Regions from separate parts of the Streptomyces liliifuscus genome, predicted to be linked through region 2. Evidence: riboswitches for the same ligand, from Rfam matches in the RefSeq annotation. Region 2 holds a riboswitch; the other holds the start of a gene.
What was found. A riboswitch is a leader RNA that binds a small molecule or an ion and turns the genes downstream of it on or off. The one in region 2 is predicted to bind ZMP and ZTP.
Positions count from the first base shown of each region.

Region 1 (8,181 bases), 2.9 Mb from region 2:
TTCCACACGAAGATCGGCATGCGGAACATGGTCATGCCCGGGGCGCGCATGCAGATGATGGTGGTGATGAAGTTGACCGCGCCCAGGATGGTGCCGAAGCCGGAGAACGCCAGGCCCATGATCCACATGTCGGCGCCGATGCCCGGCGAGCGGACCGCGTCCGAGAGCGGGCTGTAGGCGAACCAGCCGAAGTCGGCCGCGCCCTGCGGGGTGAGGAAACCGCCGACCGCGATCAGCGAGCCGAACAGGTACAGCCAGTAGGCGAACATGTTCAGCCGCGGGAACGCCACGTCGGGCGCGCCGATCTGCAGCGGCATGATCCAGTTGGTGAAGCCGGCGAACAGCGGTGTCGCGAACATCAGCAGCATGATCGTGCCGTGCATCGTGAACGCCTGGTTGAACTGCTCGTTCGACATGATCTGCGTGCCGGGACGGGCCAGTTCGGCGCGCATGAACAGCGCCATCACGCCGCCGATGCAGAAGAACGCGAACGACGTGACCAGGTACAACGTACCGATCGTCTTGTGGTCCGTGGTGGTCAGCCAGCGGACGGCGGCGAGGCCCGGGCGGCGGCCCGCACGCGGGGGCGCGAGCGCCGCGGTGACAGTGTTGCTCTCCATACCCCGCCTGTGTCCGCGGCCCGTCCCGGCGTCACACTGGAGCCGAGCGACAAGGATCACCGCATGCGGGTGTGACGATCGAGGGACTGCCGGACACCTACGGAACATGAGCAACGACGAGACCTTCGCCGCTGCCTATCGCGAGCACTACTGGGCGGTCAGCCGGTACGTTGCGCGGCGACTGGACGGCCGGACGAGCGAAGTCGAGGAAGTGGTGGCGGAGGTCTTCACCGTCGCCTGGCGGCGCCGGTCCGACCTGCCCGCCTCCCCTCTTCCCTGGCTGTACGGCGTGGCACGCAACTGCCTGTCCAACGCGGTACGCGGCTACGGACGCCGCCGGCGACTCGTCGACAAGCTCGGACACGACGAGACCGCGCACGGCCGACAGATCGTGGACAGCCCCGACTCGGAACAGCCCGGCGCCTGGGTGCACGACGCGCTGGCCCGGCTTGCCCCCGCCGATCAGGAGGTTCTGCGGCTCACCACCTGGGAGGAACTCGGCATCGACGAGGTCGCCGTGGCCCTCGGCTGTGGCAGCAGGGCGGCGGCGATGCGGCTGCACCGCGCCCGCCGCCGGCTCAGAGCCGAGATCGACAGCATGCGGACCACCGTGGCCGCCGGTCCCACCACGCCTCGCCGCGACATCCCGAAGGAGCAGCGCCATGGCTGACGAACTCGAACTGCTGCGTCGCGCCAACCCGGTGCCGTCCGACGACGCCCGCTTCGGCGACGGATCCCTTGGCCACGAGGCCGAGCGCCGCCTCAACCAGCTCGTGGGCCCGGCGGCCGACGAGCGTTCGAAGCGGGGCCGTTTCCTGCCCGGCCGTGGCAGCCTCGGCCGACTGCTGCGCGGCCCCCGCCCCCGCCGTACGCGTCTGGTGTGGGCCCTCGCGACGACCGCGGCCGTCGCCGTGACCTCCCTCGCGCTCCTCCTCGCGGGCCCGAGCACCACCCCCGCGGTGGCCGCGCCGCGCCCGCTGGTCGTCCGGGCCGACTCCACCCCCGTACCGCTGGACCGGCTGGCCGAGCGGGCCGACGCGGCCGCGGCGGACGGTTCGTCCGGGCTGCGCAAGGGCACGCATGTGCAGTCGTGGAGCATGGGCATGTCGGAGGACAAGCCTCCGATCACGCTCCCCGTGGAGCGCGTCGTGCGCTGGAACGCGGACGACAGCCACACGGAACTCGTCGTCGCGACCGACCCGCGGCACCCGGGCCGGCCGGTCCTCTCCGACGAGGACGGCGACTCGCGCCTCGTCGACGACGGTCACGTCATCAGCGCGCAGACCTTCCCGCCGAGTTGGAGCGACGCCCCGCCCGAGTCGCCGCCCCCGCACGACGCCGAGCGGCTGCGCGCCTATCTGCAGGAGGCGCAGCACATCGACACCCCCCTGACCACACGCGAACTGCTCGACGCCACACGGCTGTTGCTCGACACCTGGACCCTCGGCACCCGTGAGGTCGCGGCCCTCGCCCGGCTCCTCGCGGACGCCGACGGACTGCGGCCCGTCGGCCAGGTGACCGATCGCCTCGGCCGGCACGGTCAGGCGTACGTGTACGACGGCACCGGCTACCACCGGATGCTGATCATGGATCCGGCCACCGGTGCCGTCCTCGGCCTGGAGAGCACCGCCTCGGTCGCCGAGCCCGAGTACGGACTCGGGGCGGGTGACGTCGTGGACTACAGCGCGTGGATGCGCTGATCAGACGCCGGTCTGCCGCGTGGCCGCCTCGACGGTCTGGGCCAGCAGCGTGGCGATCGTCATCGGACCGACGCCGCCCGGCACGGGAGTGATCAGCGAGGCCCGCTCCCGTGCGCCGTCGAAGTCGACGTCGCCGATGTTGCCGGGGTTGTAACCGGCGTCGACGACGACCGCGCCCGGCTTGATGTCCTCGCCGCGGATCAGCCGGGGCCGCCCCACCGCGGCCACCACGATGTCCGCCTCCCGAACGACCGCCGACAGGTCGGTCGTACGCGAGTGGCAGTACGTCACCGTGGCGTTGCGGCCGAGCAGCAGCATCCCCACCGGCTTGCCGAGGATTGCGCTGCGGCCGACCACGACGGCCCGCTTGCCGGCCGGATCGACGTCGTACTCGTCCAGGAGCCGCATGATTCCGCCGGGCGTGCACGACGCGAAGCCCGGCAGCCCGAAGCTCATCGCGGAGAACGACGCCAGAGTGACCCCGTCGACGTCCTTCTCCGGGGCGATCGCCTCGAACGCCGCGCGCTCGTCGATGTGGTGACCCATCGGGTGCTGCAACAGGATGCCGTGCACAGTGGGGTCGGCGGACAGCGCGGTGAGCGTGCCGATCAGCTCGTTCGTCGTGGTCCCGGCGGGCAGAGCCACGTGCCGCGACTCGATACCCGCCTTGCGGGAACGGTTCTGCTTCATGCGTACGTACGTGACGGAGGCGGGGTCCTCGCCCACGAGCACGGTGGCCAGACAGGGTGCCACCCCCGTGCGTTCGGTGAGGTCGGCCGCCCGCTTGGCCGTCTCCTCGACGATCCGCCGGGCGAGACCGGTGCCGTCCATCAGCCGGGCCTGGGACATGAGCCACTCCTGAGCGTCGTAGATGATGCCCAGGCGCGCGGCGAAGACGTGTGCGTCGGGCCGCTCCCCGGTGGTACTCCACCTCAGCGCCAGTCACGGCCTGCCACCACACTACGCTCCGGCGGGGTGCGGTTCCCGTCTGCGGGCGGTCGGTGGCTGGTCGCGCGGTTCCCCGCGCCCGTGAGGGGGCTCCGCCGACGGTCAGGAATCCTCCTCCGGTCCGGCCGTCGGGTCCACGCCCGCCAGGAAACCGGTCGCCTGGGCCTCGATGCGTACGGCCCCGATCGCTCCCGCCCAGCGTGCCACCTCGGTCGCGAGGGCCGCGGCGCCCGCCTCGTCGCCGCGGTCGCGGGCCAGCACCGCCAGGAGCAGCAGCTGGGAGAGCGTGCCGGGGACGTTCCCCGCCCGGGCGCCGAGAGCGGTCGCCCGGGTCCAGCGCTCCCGTGCCCGCGCGTGGTCCAGGTCGTCGTGATCGTGGTCGCCGAGATGCCGAAGCGCCTCACGGGTGAGCAGGTCGTCGCCCGACTCCCCGGCGCTCAGGGCGAGTTCGTAGTGAGCGGGGGCCGCGTCCCGCTCGGCGAAGAGGTTGTCGACGATCAGCCCGAGGTACATCCGCGCCCAGCCCCGGCGCACGTCGTCGGCCGCCCGCTCGCACAGCTCCAGCGCACACCGCCGCAGCTCCGCCAGCTCGTCGGGATCCTTGCCCGCCGGCCCGAACCGGAACGTGCCGTCACCGCGGAGCAGCCGGAAGTACGTGTGCCGCAGCCGTACGAAGTCCAGGTCCCAGAGGCCGACCGGCTCGGTGAGTTCGGATAAGACCCTGTCCGCGGCGGTGATCCGCGCGGCCACCGTGTCCGTACCGCCGAACCAGTCGTGCTCAAGAGCGACCTCCGCCCCGGCGAGAGCGATGGCCGCGCGGTGGTGCGGCTGGGCCGTGACCGCCCCGTCGAGGAGGTCCAGGGCGCTCGGCCACCGTCCGGCCCGGGCCAGTTCACGCGCCGCCGCGACGACGACGTCCACCGGAAGGACGGCGTGGGGCGTGCTCGTCATTTTTGTCATGGCGAGGAAGGTAGTAATCAGAAAAACTATCCACAAGAAAACTATCGGGCAGCCGTCCGGACGTCAGGAGGGGATCGGTGGGCGATTCGGTCGACCGGCACGTCGCGCTCTGGTCGAAGGAGCTCGACTGGATGGACCCGGTCAAGGAGGCGATCTTCGCGCGGCTCGGCATCCTGGCACGGCACGCGGCGCAGGCCCGCCGGGACACCCTGGCCTCCGACGGGCTCAGACACTGGCAGTTCAAGGTGCTGCTCACCCTGCGCAGGCTCGGCCCGCCCTACGAGACGAGCCCGTCACGGCTCGCCGAGCTGCTCGGCCTGACCCGGGGCGCGCTGTCGGCACGGCTCGGCCCGCTGGAGGACGCCGGCCTGATCACGCGTACGCACGACGCGGCAGACCGCCGCCGGGTCCACGTACGGCTCACCCCGGCGGGATACGACGCGTTCGAGCGGCACGCGGCCTCCGAAGAACATGGCGAGAACGCGCTGCTCTCAGTGCTGTCAGAAGGAGAGAAGCGGACACTCGCCGACCTGCTCCGGAAGCTGGTCGAGGCCGCAGAGGCCGCCCCGGACGCGTCCGAGCCGAAAAGGTCCAGGTCAGACGGGTCGTGATCCGGACCCCCGGCATACCCCTTACTGCTCTGGGTCGTCCCATGCCTGCAGCACCACCTGGTCGACGATCTTGCCGTCGCGCAGCGACATCATCGAGTTCGCGAGCACCCTGGTGCCGTCCGCGTACTGACAGGACTCGGTGAAGGCGACTTGGTCGCCCTGGATCACACACTGTTCCAACTTGTGTGTCATGTCGCGGCTGTAGACGTCGACGAGCATCTCGCGGATCTGCTCGCGGCCGTGCATGACCTTGGGGTGGCTGGGCTGGGTGTTGCGGTCGACGACGCGCATTTCCGCGTCGTCCGCGTACAGCGACAGGAGCGCCGACGCGTTCTGGCCTTCGATACCCCGGCGCAGCGCTTCGGTGTCGAAGCCGGGGCTTGCCGCAGTGCCCATGATGGACCTCCTTGTGGACCACTGGCGAAGACCGCGGCCCGCCGTGGAGCGGACCGTTGAGGGCCTCTCCCTCCGAGACTCCTCCGGCACGGCGGCCACGGCAAGCGCAGCCGGGCCGATGAGCCTGTCGGGTGAGGAGCCGGGTGCGGCCGTGTCCGTGGGCGGCCCGCCACCGTTGCTGAAGGCATGATCTCAACACGACGTATCGTCGCCGCCGTTGGCCTCGCCGTCGGCGTCACGGGCCTTGCCGTACCGTCCGCGACCGCTGCCACCACCCCGGAGACGGGAAAGGTGAACCCCATCGCGATGCTCGACTCGCTCGCCGTGAGCGACCTTCCCGCGGAGCACAAGGCCCAGATGCCGAGGGTCTCCGACCAGCTCGACAAGCTCAACGAGCTGAACGGCCTCTACCAGCTGGAGCAGCTCCACCAGGTGACCGACCTCGCGGCCCCCGCCATGGGACTGGTCGGGGCCTTCGAGTAGAGCCGTCGAGTACCGAACGGCCCGGCCCGTCGGCGTGCGTCTCGTGGGGAGGCGCACGCCGACGTCGTTCTCGGCGAAGCGATTGCGGCCCCCGGATGCGCGCCGGGGCGGTCCGGGTGAGGCTGAGGGCATGTCGGAACATCCCGTAGTGGTCGTGCACCCGCCGCAGGAGGAGGGCGGGCGGCGCGTGACGGTCCACGGCGAGTCGATCGGCGTCGCCATGAACCTCCCGGACGTCGTCGAGTTCCTGCGCCGCGCGGGCCTGGAGTTCGACGAGAACGAGGTCGCGGTGTCGCCGCTCATCGAATGGCGCGGCGGAGGCCCGTCCTACTGGGGTCCGGAGCCGCGCCGCCCCTGACGGCCGTACGCAGGTGAGAGGGCGGGTGTAGGGGCCCACGTCCTTCCTCGGGAGTACCTCGCCCCCGGCGACTGACACCACGGGACCAGGGCGAAGGCCTCCACGGGCACGATGTGCGGGGCCGCGGTGGCGCGGAGGCTGGTGGCACCAGGAATGAGGAGGCCGCCATGAACCGCCGGATCCGCATCCGTCCCACCCGCCGCACGACCACCGCGCGCGACACGACGATCGATCGCAGGACCCCCTCGGGCCGACTCCTGCCGTACTGACTGCCCTACCGACCCCTGGCGGACCTCAGCAGATGGTCTGGGTGCTGTTGACCAGGGTGTTGTTGCGGAACGTGGTGTTGTCACCGCAAGGGCTCTCCCGGATCGAGGAGTTGGTCACCCTCAGATTCTGGACGGTGATGTCCGAGTTGTTCGGGAACTCCGAGCGGGCGGCCAGCCGGATCTCACCGCCGCCCGTGACACTGCCGCTCTGGGCGGCGAGGTTCACGTTGTAGCAGTTCTCGATCAGGATCGCGTTGTTGCCGGTGTTGGAGATGGTCACCCGGTCGATGGTCGCGCCGCCGCTCTCGGAGACGCAGAAGACGCCCCTGCCGCCGCCGCGCGAGACGACCTCGCCGACCCGCACGTTGGTCGGGTAGCCGCTGCCGATCCGGCCGTTGCGGTTGGCCATGCGGAAGGCCGCGTACCCCGTACCGGCACCCGCGCCGTCCGCGTCGACCTTCGCGACCGTCGCGTTGATGGTCTGGTTCAGCAGCAGACCGGACTCGCCAACGTTGCGCGCGGTGACCGTACCGATGGTGAGGCCGTCGACCCCGTACGTCTCCACGGCGTGGCTGCTCGCCCCGGAGACGTACACGTTGTCGATCCGGACGTTGCGTGTCCACTGGCTGGTGTCGCCGCGGTTGTCGATGCGTACGCCGAGACCGCGGGAGAGGCGCATGTCGATCTGGCCGAGTACGACGTTGGTGACGTTGCGCATGAAGATGCCGTACAGCGGGGTGCCGGTGAGGTTCAGATGCTGGACCTCGATGTCCCGGGCGCCGCGTGCGTAGACCGGGGCCTGGTCGCCGGAGCCCGAACCGGTGACATTGATGGTGCCGCAGACGTCGAGCACGGTGTAGCTCGGCAGGGAGACCCGGGAACCCGCGCCGATGGCGCCCGAGCCGCGCACCACCACCCGTTCCTTCGAAGTACGGCCCGCCGTAAGGCTGTTGACTGCCGCCTGCATCGCGGCCCGCATGTCGGTTCCGGTGTACGTGACACTGCTGCCCCGCCGGGCGGTCCAGGTGCTGCCGTTCAGCACGGCCTCGGCCTGGTACGAGCCCTCGCCGCACGCTGCCGCCGCCTGTTGCGGGGCCGCGCTCGCGGGGGCCGTGAGCAGGGCTGCTCCGGTGAGGAGGGCGGTCGCGCACGCGACGGTGACGCCGGCCCGCCTCCTGCGGGCTCCGGCGGGTGTGGGGGGTTGGGTGGCCGTGGTGGCCGTGGTGGCCGTGGTGGCCGTGGCGGTCTTGCGGATGAGGTGAGGTGCGGCTCTGCGTCCCATCTCGTCTTCTTCTCCTGTGTGGGGGTCCGCCGCCCGCGCGAATGAGTCGCAGCAAGCGTTTTCTATGGCGGGCGGTGAGTTTGGCAAGGGCTTTCTACGGCGTCAAGGGGCCCGTGTGACAAAGGAGTTGGTCACATCTCGCGACGTACGAGGAAAGCCAGCAGCGCACGAAGATCGTCGGCCGCGTGCGAAGCCGTGGGGAGGCTGTCGAGGCACGCGTGGACGTGGGCGATGTGACGGTGGGCCTCCGCCAGCGCGGCGCTCCGGCCGCCGGCCTCCTCGATCACGGCGGCGGCCCGGCGGGCGGTCGTGTCGTCGAGCTCTTCGGCGCCCCCCAGGAGACGGGCGAGCGGGCGGGCGGCGGCCGGGGTGTCGAGAGACGCCAGAACCGGGAACGTCTTCTTGCGCCGACGCAGGTCCGCGTGGACCGGCTTGCCCGTGACGGCGGGGTCGCCCCAGATGCCCAGGAGGTCGTCGATCACCTGGAAGGCCACGCCGAGATGACGGCCCGCGCGGTCGAGCGCGGTGACCGTAGTCGCCGGAGCCCCGGCGAC
Region 1 is NZ_CP066831.1:1,441,539-1,449,719, reverse strand. It holds gene ctaD (aa3-type cytochrome oxidase subunit I) at 1-620, opposite strand, end outside; gene JEQ17_RS06300 (RNA polymerase sigma factor) at 727-1,290, shown strand; gene JEQ17_RS06295 (CU044_5270 family protein) at 1,283-2,320, shown strand; gene JEQ17_RS06290 (bifunctional 5,10-methylenetetrahydrofolate dehydrogenase/5,10-methenyltetrahydrofolate cyclohydrolase) at 2,321-3,169, opposite strand; ZMP/ZTP riboswitch at 3,190-3,276, opposite strand; gene JEQ17_RS06285 (hypothetical protein) at 3,371-4,219, opposite strand; gene JEQ17_RS06280 (MarR family winged helix-turn-helix transcriptional regulator) at 4,306-4,839, shown strand; gene JEQ17_RS06275 (nuclear transport factor 2 family protein) at 4,861-5,235, opposite strand; gene JEQ17_RS06270 (hypothetical protein) at 5,422-5,718, shown strand; gene JEQ17_RS06265 (hypothetical protein) at 5,849-6,076, shown strand; gene JEQ17_RS06260 (hypothetical protein) at 6,371-7,627, opposite strand; gene JEQ17_RS06255 (polyprenyl synthetase family protein) at 7,759-8,181, opposite strand, start outside.
Region 1: another riboswitch for ZMP and ZTP. It lies ahead of JEQ17_RS06290 (bifunctional 5,10-methylenetetrahydrofolate dehydrogenase/5,10-methenyltetrahydrofolate cyclohydrolase); the one in region 2 lies ahead of JEQ17_RS18525 (glycine hydroxymethyltransferase).

Region 2 (8,181 bases):
TAGGGGAGCGAGAGTTGGGGAGAGCCGTTTGTACAACCCACTCACCTGATCTTTAACCTGTCCGGGGCCGGACGAGCGAACCGGCCATGGACGAGCCCGCCGGACGGGCCCAACGGGGGAGAGAACATGGCGGACCAGCGCAGAAAACTGCGTTCGAGCACGGTCGTACTCGGCGGAATGGGCGTCCTCGCCGCAGCCCTCACCTCGTGCGGTTCCGACCCCGACCGCCGCTGCGTGGACCGCGACAGCTACGAGTACGTAAACGGCTACAAGATCGTCGCCGACAAGAACTGCAAGTCGGGCTCCACCTCCTCCTCGTCGGGCAAGAACCGCAAGAGCGGCGGCAGTCGGACCGACACGGTCGACGCCGCCTGGTACTACGACTCCGACGTCAGCGCCGGCCATGCCGACTACGGCACCTTCAGCCGAAGCGAGGCCGTGGACCGCGACGGCTTCGGCTGCTCAGGCTCGGGCAGCGGCGGCGGCTGACCACGGGCAACCCAGGAACCCAGGAGCCCAGGAACTCCAAGCACTCCGAGAACCCCGAGCAACTCCGAGGAACCGGACCGTCGTCATGGAACGCCGCACCACGACCCCTCGCCCCGGCTGGCAGCAGACCGTCGAGGAACAGGGCCTCATCTACCCCCTCACCCGTCACCCGGACGACTCCCTGCGCCCGTACTGGGACGAGTCCGCGTACTACGTCTTCTCCCTCCCCGAGGTCGAGGCCCTGGAGGAGGTCGTCGAGGAACTCCACACGATGTGCCTGGCGGCGGCCGAGCACATCGTCACCGAGAACCGCCTCACCGACCTCGGCATCACCGACCCGCGAGTGGCGGAGGCGGTCACCGAGGCCTGGCACCGCCGCACCGAACTCCCCTCCCTGTACGGCCGTTTCGACCTCCGCCACGACGGCACGGGCCCGGCCAAGCTCCTTGAGTACAACGCCGACACCCCGACCTCACTCGTCGAGGCCGCCAGCCCCCAGTGGTTCTGGATGGAGGAACGCTTCCCCGGCGCCGACCAGTGGAACTCCCTCCACGAACGCCTCATCGACGCCTGGAAGAAACAGTCCGGCCTCCTTCCGCCCGGCAGCCCCCTCTACTTCGCGCACTCCGCCGCCGACGAACTCGGCGAGGACCTGATGACCGTCGCCTATCTGAAGGAGACGGCGGAACAGGCCGGCCTCGACACCGCCTGGATCGCCATGGAGGAGATCGGCTGGGACCGCCTCTCCGGCCGCTTCGTCGACAAGCAACTCCGCTTCATCCGCAGCTGCTTCAAGCTCTACCCGTGGGAATGGCTCACCACCGACCGCTTCGCCCCGCACGTCCTCGCCACCCTCGACAACGGCGGCGGCACGGGGACCACGATGTGGATCGAGCCGGCCTGGAAGATGCTGCTCAGCAACAAGGCCCTCCTCGCCATCCTCTGGGAGCTGTACCCGGACCACCCAAACCTCCTCCCCGCCTTCCTCGACGGCCCACGCGAACTGGCCACCACCCGCGGATACGTGGCCAAGCCCCTGCTCGGCCGCGAGGGCGCCGGAGTCACGGTCCACGAACCGGGCTCCGCTCCCGTACTCCGCGAAGAACCCTGCTGCTACCAGGAGTTGGCACCCCTCCCCTCCTTCGACGGCAACCGGGTCGTCCTCGGAGCCTGGGTCGTCGAGAACGAGTCGGCAGGCCTCGGCATCCGCGAATCCTCGGGCCTGATCACGGACGAGTACGCCCGCTTCCTGCCGCACGTGATCCTGTGACCCACCTCCACGACACCTCGCCGGACGCCCTCGGTCCGGCGAGGCCGAAGATGCCAAAGACGCCGGTCACACACCCAGCACGCCCCGCAGTTGCGCGAGCCCCCAGTCCAGGTCCTCCTTACTGATCACCAGCGGCGGCGCGATGCGGACCGTGGACCCATGGGTGTCCTTGACCAGCACACCCCGGTCCATCAGCTTCTCGGAGATCTCCCGGCCCGTTCCGTACACCGGGTCGATGTCGATACCCGCCCACAGCCCGCGCCCCCGCACCTGAGTGATCCGGCCCGAACCGGCCAACTGCCCCAGCTCCCGGTGCAGATGCTCGCCCAGCTCGGTGGCCCGCCGCTGGTACTCGCCCGACCGCAGCATCGCGATCACCTCCAGCGCCACCGCACAGGCCAGCGGATTCCCGCCGAACGTCGACCCGTGCTCACCCGGCCGGAACACCCCGAGCACCTCGCTCGACGACACCACCGCCGACACCGGCACGACCCCGCCCCCGAGCGCCTTGCCCAGCACATACATGTCCGGCACGACCCCCTCGTGCTCACACGCGAAGGTCCGCCCCGTCCGCCCGAGGCCCGACTGGATCTCGTCCGCCACGAACAGCACGTTCCGCTCGCGCGTCAGCTCCCGTACGCCCGCGAGATAACCGGCCGGCGGCACCAGCACCCCCGCCTCGCCCTGAATGGGCTCCAGCAGCACGGCCACCGTGTTCTCCGTGACCGCCGCGCGCATCGCCGTGAGATCCCCGTACGGCACGATCTCGAAGCCCGGCGTGTACGGACCGAAGTCCGCCCGCGCCTCGGCATCCGTGGAGAAGCTGATGATCGTCGTCGTACGCCCGTGGAAGTTGTTGCCCGCCACGACGACCTTCGCCCTCCCCTCGGGCACGCCCTTGACCCGGTACCCCCACTTTCGGGCGGTCTTCACGGCCGACTCGACCGCCTCCGCGCCCGTGTTCATCGGCAGCACCATCTCCATGCCGCACAACTCGGCCAGCCGCGCGCAGAACTCGGCGAACCGGTCGTGGTGGAACGCCCGCGACGTCAACGTCACCCGCTCCAACTGCGCCTTCGCCGCCTCGATCAGCCGCCTGTTGCCGTGACCGAAATTCAGCGCCGAATACCCGGCCAGCAGATCCAGATAGCGGCGCCCCTCGACATCCGTCATCCAGGCCCCGTCCGCTGTCGCCACGACGACGGGCAGCGGGTGGTAGGTGGGCGCGCTGTGGGCTTCGGCCGAGGCGATCAGTTCTTCTGTGGTGCTCACGGGGTCTCCGTTTCCGGCCGCACGAGGGCTCGTGACCTGCTTCTTTTCCCGCTTCTGTGCCAGAGCTCCGGCCCGGCTCCCTTCCGGCCGTCCGACTGCATGTGGCCCCTTCCTATCGTCGCTCGCATGGTGGACGGCGGACCCCGACGGTCCGGCGCGCCCGGTACGCTGATCCACGGGCCGTGACTGGCGCGCTGGGATGGGAACGACCATCGGGGAGCGGCCCAAGAACTGTGTGCCGTGCGCCTGGGCCGAACCGTGAACGCCGAACGCCACGTCCGGAGGCCGTCATGCCAGAGCCCCTCTCCAACGAATCCACCGCCTTTCGCAGCGCCCTCGAAGTGATCCGCGCCGTCGAGCCCCGCGTCGCCGACGCCATCGGGCAGGAAGTCGCCGACCAGCGCGAGATGCTCAAGCTGATCGCCTCCGAGAACTACGCCTCCCCGGCCACCCTCCTTGCGATGGGCAACTGGTTCAGCGACAAGTACGCCGAAGGCACCGTCGGCCGCCGCTTCTACGCCGGCTGTCGCAACGTGGACACCGTCGAGGCCCTCGCCGCCGAGCACGCCCGCGAGCTCTTCGGCGCCGAGCACGCCTACGCCCAGCCGCACTCCGGCATCGACGCCAACCTCGTCGCCTTCTGGGCCGTCCTCGCCGCCCGCGTCGAGGCCCCCGCCCTCCAGAAGGCCGGCGTCCGCAACGTCAACGACCTCTCCGACGCCGACTGGGCCGAACTGCGCCAGGCCTTCGGCAACCAGCGCATGCTCGGCATGTCCCTGGACGCCGGCGGCCACCTCACCCACGGCTTCCGCCCGAACATCTCCGGCAAGATGTTCGACCAGCGCTCCTACGGCACCGACCCCGCCACCGGCCTCATCGACTACGAGGCCCTGCGCACCTCCGCCCGTGAGTTCAAGCCCCTGATCATCGTCGCCGGCTACTCCGCCTACCCCCGTCTCGTGAACTTCCGGATCATGCGGGAGATCGCCGACGAGGTAGGCGCCACGCTCATGGTCGACATGGCGCACTTCGCCGGTCTCGTCGCCGGCAAGGTCCTCACCGGTGACTTCGACCCGGTCCCGCACGCCCAGATCGTCACCACGACCACCCACAAGTCGCTGCGCGGCCCACGCGGCGGCATGGTCCTGTGCGACTCCTCCCTCGCCGACCAGGTCGACCGCGGCTGCCCGATGGTCCTCGGCGGCCCCCTCCCGCACGTCATGGCCGCCAAGGCCGTCGCGCTCGCCGAGGCCCGCCGCCCCGAGTTCCGCGACTACGCCCAGGCCGTCGTCGACAACGCCCGCTCTCTCGCCGAGGGCCTGATGCGACGCGGCGCCACGCTGGTCACCGGCGGCACCGACAACCACCTCAACCTCATCGACGTCGCCTCCTCCTACGGCCTCACCGGCCGCCAGGCCGAGTCCGCCCTGCTCGACTCGGGCATCGTCACCAACCGCAACGCCATCCCCGCCGACCCCAACGGCGCCTGGTACACCTCCGGCATTCGCATCGGCACCCCTGCGCTCACCACCCGCGGCCTCGGCGCCACCGAGATGGACGAGATCGCCGGCCTCATCGACCGCGTCCTCGCCACCACGGAGCCCGGCACCACCGCCAAGGGCGCCCCTTCCAAGGCCCAGCACATCCTGGACCCGAAGATCGCCGACGAGATCTCCCACCGGGCGACCGACCTCCTGACCGGCTTCCCGCTCTACCCGGAGATCGACCTCGGCTGAGCCCTGGACCGAGACCGCGGGCGAGGACACGGGCGCCGAGACCGAGATCGGGACCGAGAACCGACACTCGGTCCCGGCCGCAACCGCCTCACCAGCCGAACCAGCGGATCCGTAGACCGACTCACAGACCGACTTACAGGCCGACTGACAAGTCGACCCACAGACCGGCTCACAAGTCGATCAAGTCCTGTCGTGACTCCCGCGGCGGCCCAGGCTCACGCCCGGCCGCCGCGCGGCGTATCAGCAGGGTGCCGCAGGAGCCGAGGACCAGCCCCGCCGCGAGCCCGGCCACAGCCCACTCCGGGCCGCCCACGCGATCGGCCCCGCCCGTCACGCGCCCGGACCCAACAACTCCTACGCCCCTCTCAGACATCCCTCAGCTCCTGCCGAGGACCCGCCTCCCGAACCCGCGGACGGCCCAACTGCCGTACTCCCGGCAACCGCCCGACGAACGGCCGCAGCACAAGGGCCAGCACGGCCCCGGTCGCCAGCCCAGGTATCGCCCACCACCAGTCGGTGCCGTCGTCACCCGCCGCCGCGGCGGCCGCAGCCGTGCCGGACCGCTGAGTGGGCCCCGGAGCGGGCGCGGCCGCGGCGGCATCCTCCGTCGTCTCCCAGGGCGCCGGATAGATGGCCCCGGCGCCCCCGCCGGACGATTCGCCCAGCACGCCGAGCTTCTTGAACAACGCGCGCACCGCGGCCGGTTGCTCGGCCTTGTGCCAGTAGCCGTTCATGGACTTCGGAACGTTGGCAGCCGTGTGTATCCAGACGTCCTTGGTGCGCGGTGTCTCCGGATAGACGCGGTCGACCCGCCAGGGCGACACGTCATGGATCATCCACGTGACGTTGATCTGCCGACCGCTGCCCACGCCAAGCCCGGGCGGCTCCTCGCGGGTGCCGCTGCCCGGCTGTCCGAGGAGGCGCTCCAACTCCCCGTACTCCTCCTTCGAGTTGTAGAGCGCCGCGCTCTGGCCGCTCTCCGGCGATACCACCAGCACGCTCGTCGGACCGCCGGCCGCCGCGGTGGGCGCGCACATCACGACCAGACCGAGCGCCATCGCCCACCCCGAGATCGCCGCCCATCCCCGGCTCCACGTCACCGGCGGCCTCCCCGTCACTCGTGGGCTCCCCGTCACCCGTGCACGAACCCTGCGCATCCCGACACCCCCCAATCGGCCCCGATGCGGTCCGCCCGCACCTGCGTGTCACTTCTGGTACACCGCTCGACCCGGCGGGGTTCCCACTCGACACCGACCAAAATCTCGAGACATCCGCCCCGCCCTGCCGCGCCCGGCCTGCTCCGCCCTCGCAGCCGGGCCCCCCATCCCGCCCCGGCCAACGGACCCTCTAGCCCAGCGACTTCGCGATCTCCACCGCCCGCGCCTTCGACGCCACGCCCTCCAGCCGGAGCGTCATGTCGCCCCCGTGCATCCACAGCAGCGTCGGTCCGGCGGTCCGCTTGGAGCGGGTGAACTCCCCGTCCCCGTCCATCAGCCAGAGGCGCAGGAGATGAGGGTCGGGGAACCACAGCGCCGTACGTTCGACGAGGTCCGCGTCCTTGCCCAGCGGCACATACTCCGGCTGCTCCCGCACGAACTTGATGAAGCCGGGACTCAGCACCGCCGGATACTCGTCCAGCCGGATCGTGCGTCCCTGCTCGCGCCAGCACAGGGTGATCAGGAACCGACCCTTCGGCTCGCGCGTCACCGTCACCGCCTCCGGGGTCCCCAGCGCAGGGGACGCGAGGGGCGCGAAGCCCGCTTTTCGCTCGGCCTCGGCGAGAGTGAGTGACGGGCCACCGCAGCCGGGCACCTCGGCCCCCGGCGAAGGCGTCGCCGACGGGTCGTACCGCACCTCCACCCCGCCGAAGTCGAACCACTCGACGACCGCGGCGCGCACCGGAGGCGTGAGCACGAGGACCGTCAGCAGGCCGCACAGCCCCGCGGCCAGCGCGCGACGACGCGCCCGGGCCCAGCGGCGAATCATCCGCAGTCGCTCCGCGAGGCCCGGTGGCTCGGCCACGGGGACCGGCACGTGCTCGGCCAGTATCTGCTCCAGCACCCGCTCGACCATCGACTCACCGCCCACCGCCCCGGGCCGGTCCAGCGACCGCCCGAGCGCCCGCAACTCCTCGGGCAACCGGGAAGCACCCTGCCCGTGCCCATCCCCCTGCCCCGGCCCCGGCCGGCGCCCATGCCCAAGTCCGTCCCCGGCCCCGTACTGACCTCCGTGCCGGCCCTCACCACGGCCCCGGTCACCGGAGGACCCCGTACCCCCCGCCTCGTACTCCTCGTGCGACTCGTGCGACTCGTGCGACTCACCCATGCTCATCACCTCCTCCCCGCGCTCTCCGACCTCTCGGGCCGCCCAGGCCCTCCGCATCCCCCACATCAGTCCCATCCACCGGACGCGCCGCACCTGCCGCGCCCTGCGCATCCCCCGACCCCTCCCGCGGCTCGAAGTCCGGCAGCAGTCTGCCGAGCTTCCGCAGGGCGCGGTTGAGCCGGGATTTCACTGTCCCCCGCGGCCAGCCCAGGGCCTGGGCGGTCTCCGACTCGTCCATCTCCAGCAGATAGCGGTAGGTGACGACCAGGCGGTGGTCCTCGCCCAGTCCTTCCAGGGCGGTCAGCAGGGCCGTCCGGCGCTCGACCTCCAGGGCCGCGGCAGCCGGATCCGCCGATTCCGGTATCAGCGGCTCGGCCTCCACGAGCGCGGCCTCACGGCCGGCCAGCGTCCGCTGGCGCACCGCCGTCCGCACTGTGTTCCTCGTCTCATTGGCGACGATCGAGAGCAGCCACGGCTTGAACGCCGCGCCGTCCCGAAAGCGCCCCAAGGAGCAGTAGGCCTTGAAGAAGGCCTGCTGCACCACGTCCTCCGCGTCCGCACCCGCCCCCAGTGCCGCGGCCGCCCTGAGCGCGAGGCCCGTATGGGCACGCACCAGCTCCGCATACGCCTCCGGCTCTCCGGCGCGCACGCGTGCGATCACCGCGGCCTCATCGACGATGCGGCCCCCCTCCCGCGTCCTCACGCTCTTGTTACACCGCCCGAGGCAGATCGGTTCCCACCCGTGTCACATCTGTTTCCGACCAGTTCCGGAACGGCCCCTGACACCTGAGAGAATGGTGAGCATGGCTTCAGACCGTCCTCGCGTGCTTTCTGGAATCCAGCCCACCGCCGGCTCGTTCCACCTCGGCAATTACCTCGGCGCCGTCCGTCAGTGGGTGGCCCTGCAGGAGTCCCACGACGCGTTCTACATGGTCGTCGACCTGCACGCGATCACCATTCCGCAGGACCCTGCGGACCTCCGCGCCAACACCCGGCTCGCCGCGGCCCAGCTGCTGGCCGCCGGTCTCGCCCCGGAGCGCTGCACGCTCTTCGTCCAGAGCCATGTCCCCGAGCACGCGCAGCTCGCCT
Region 2 is NZ_CP066831.1:4,381,961-4,390,141, reverse strand. It holds gene JEQ17_RS18540 (hypothetical protein) at 127-489, shown strand; gene JEQ17_RS18535 (glutathionylspermidine synthase family protein) at 575-1,759, shown strand; gene rocD (ornithine--oxo-acid transaminase) at 1,826-3,031, opposite strand; ZMP/ZTP riboswitch at 3,204-3,290, shown strand; gene JEQ17_RS18525 (glycine hydroxymethyltransferase) at 3,322-4,767, shown strand; gene JEQ17_RS18520 (hypothetical protein) at 5,133-5,867, opposite strand; gene JEQ17_RS18515 (hypothetical protein) at 6,115-7,098, opposite strand; partial or broken gene JEQ17_RS18510 (RNA polymerase sigma factor) at 7,196-7,795, opposite strand; gene trpS (tryptophan--tRNA ligase) at 7,896-8,181, shown strand, end outside.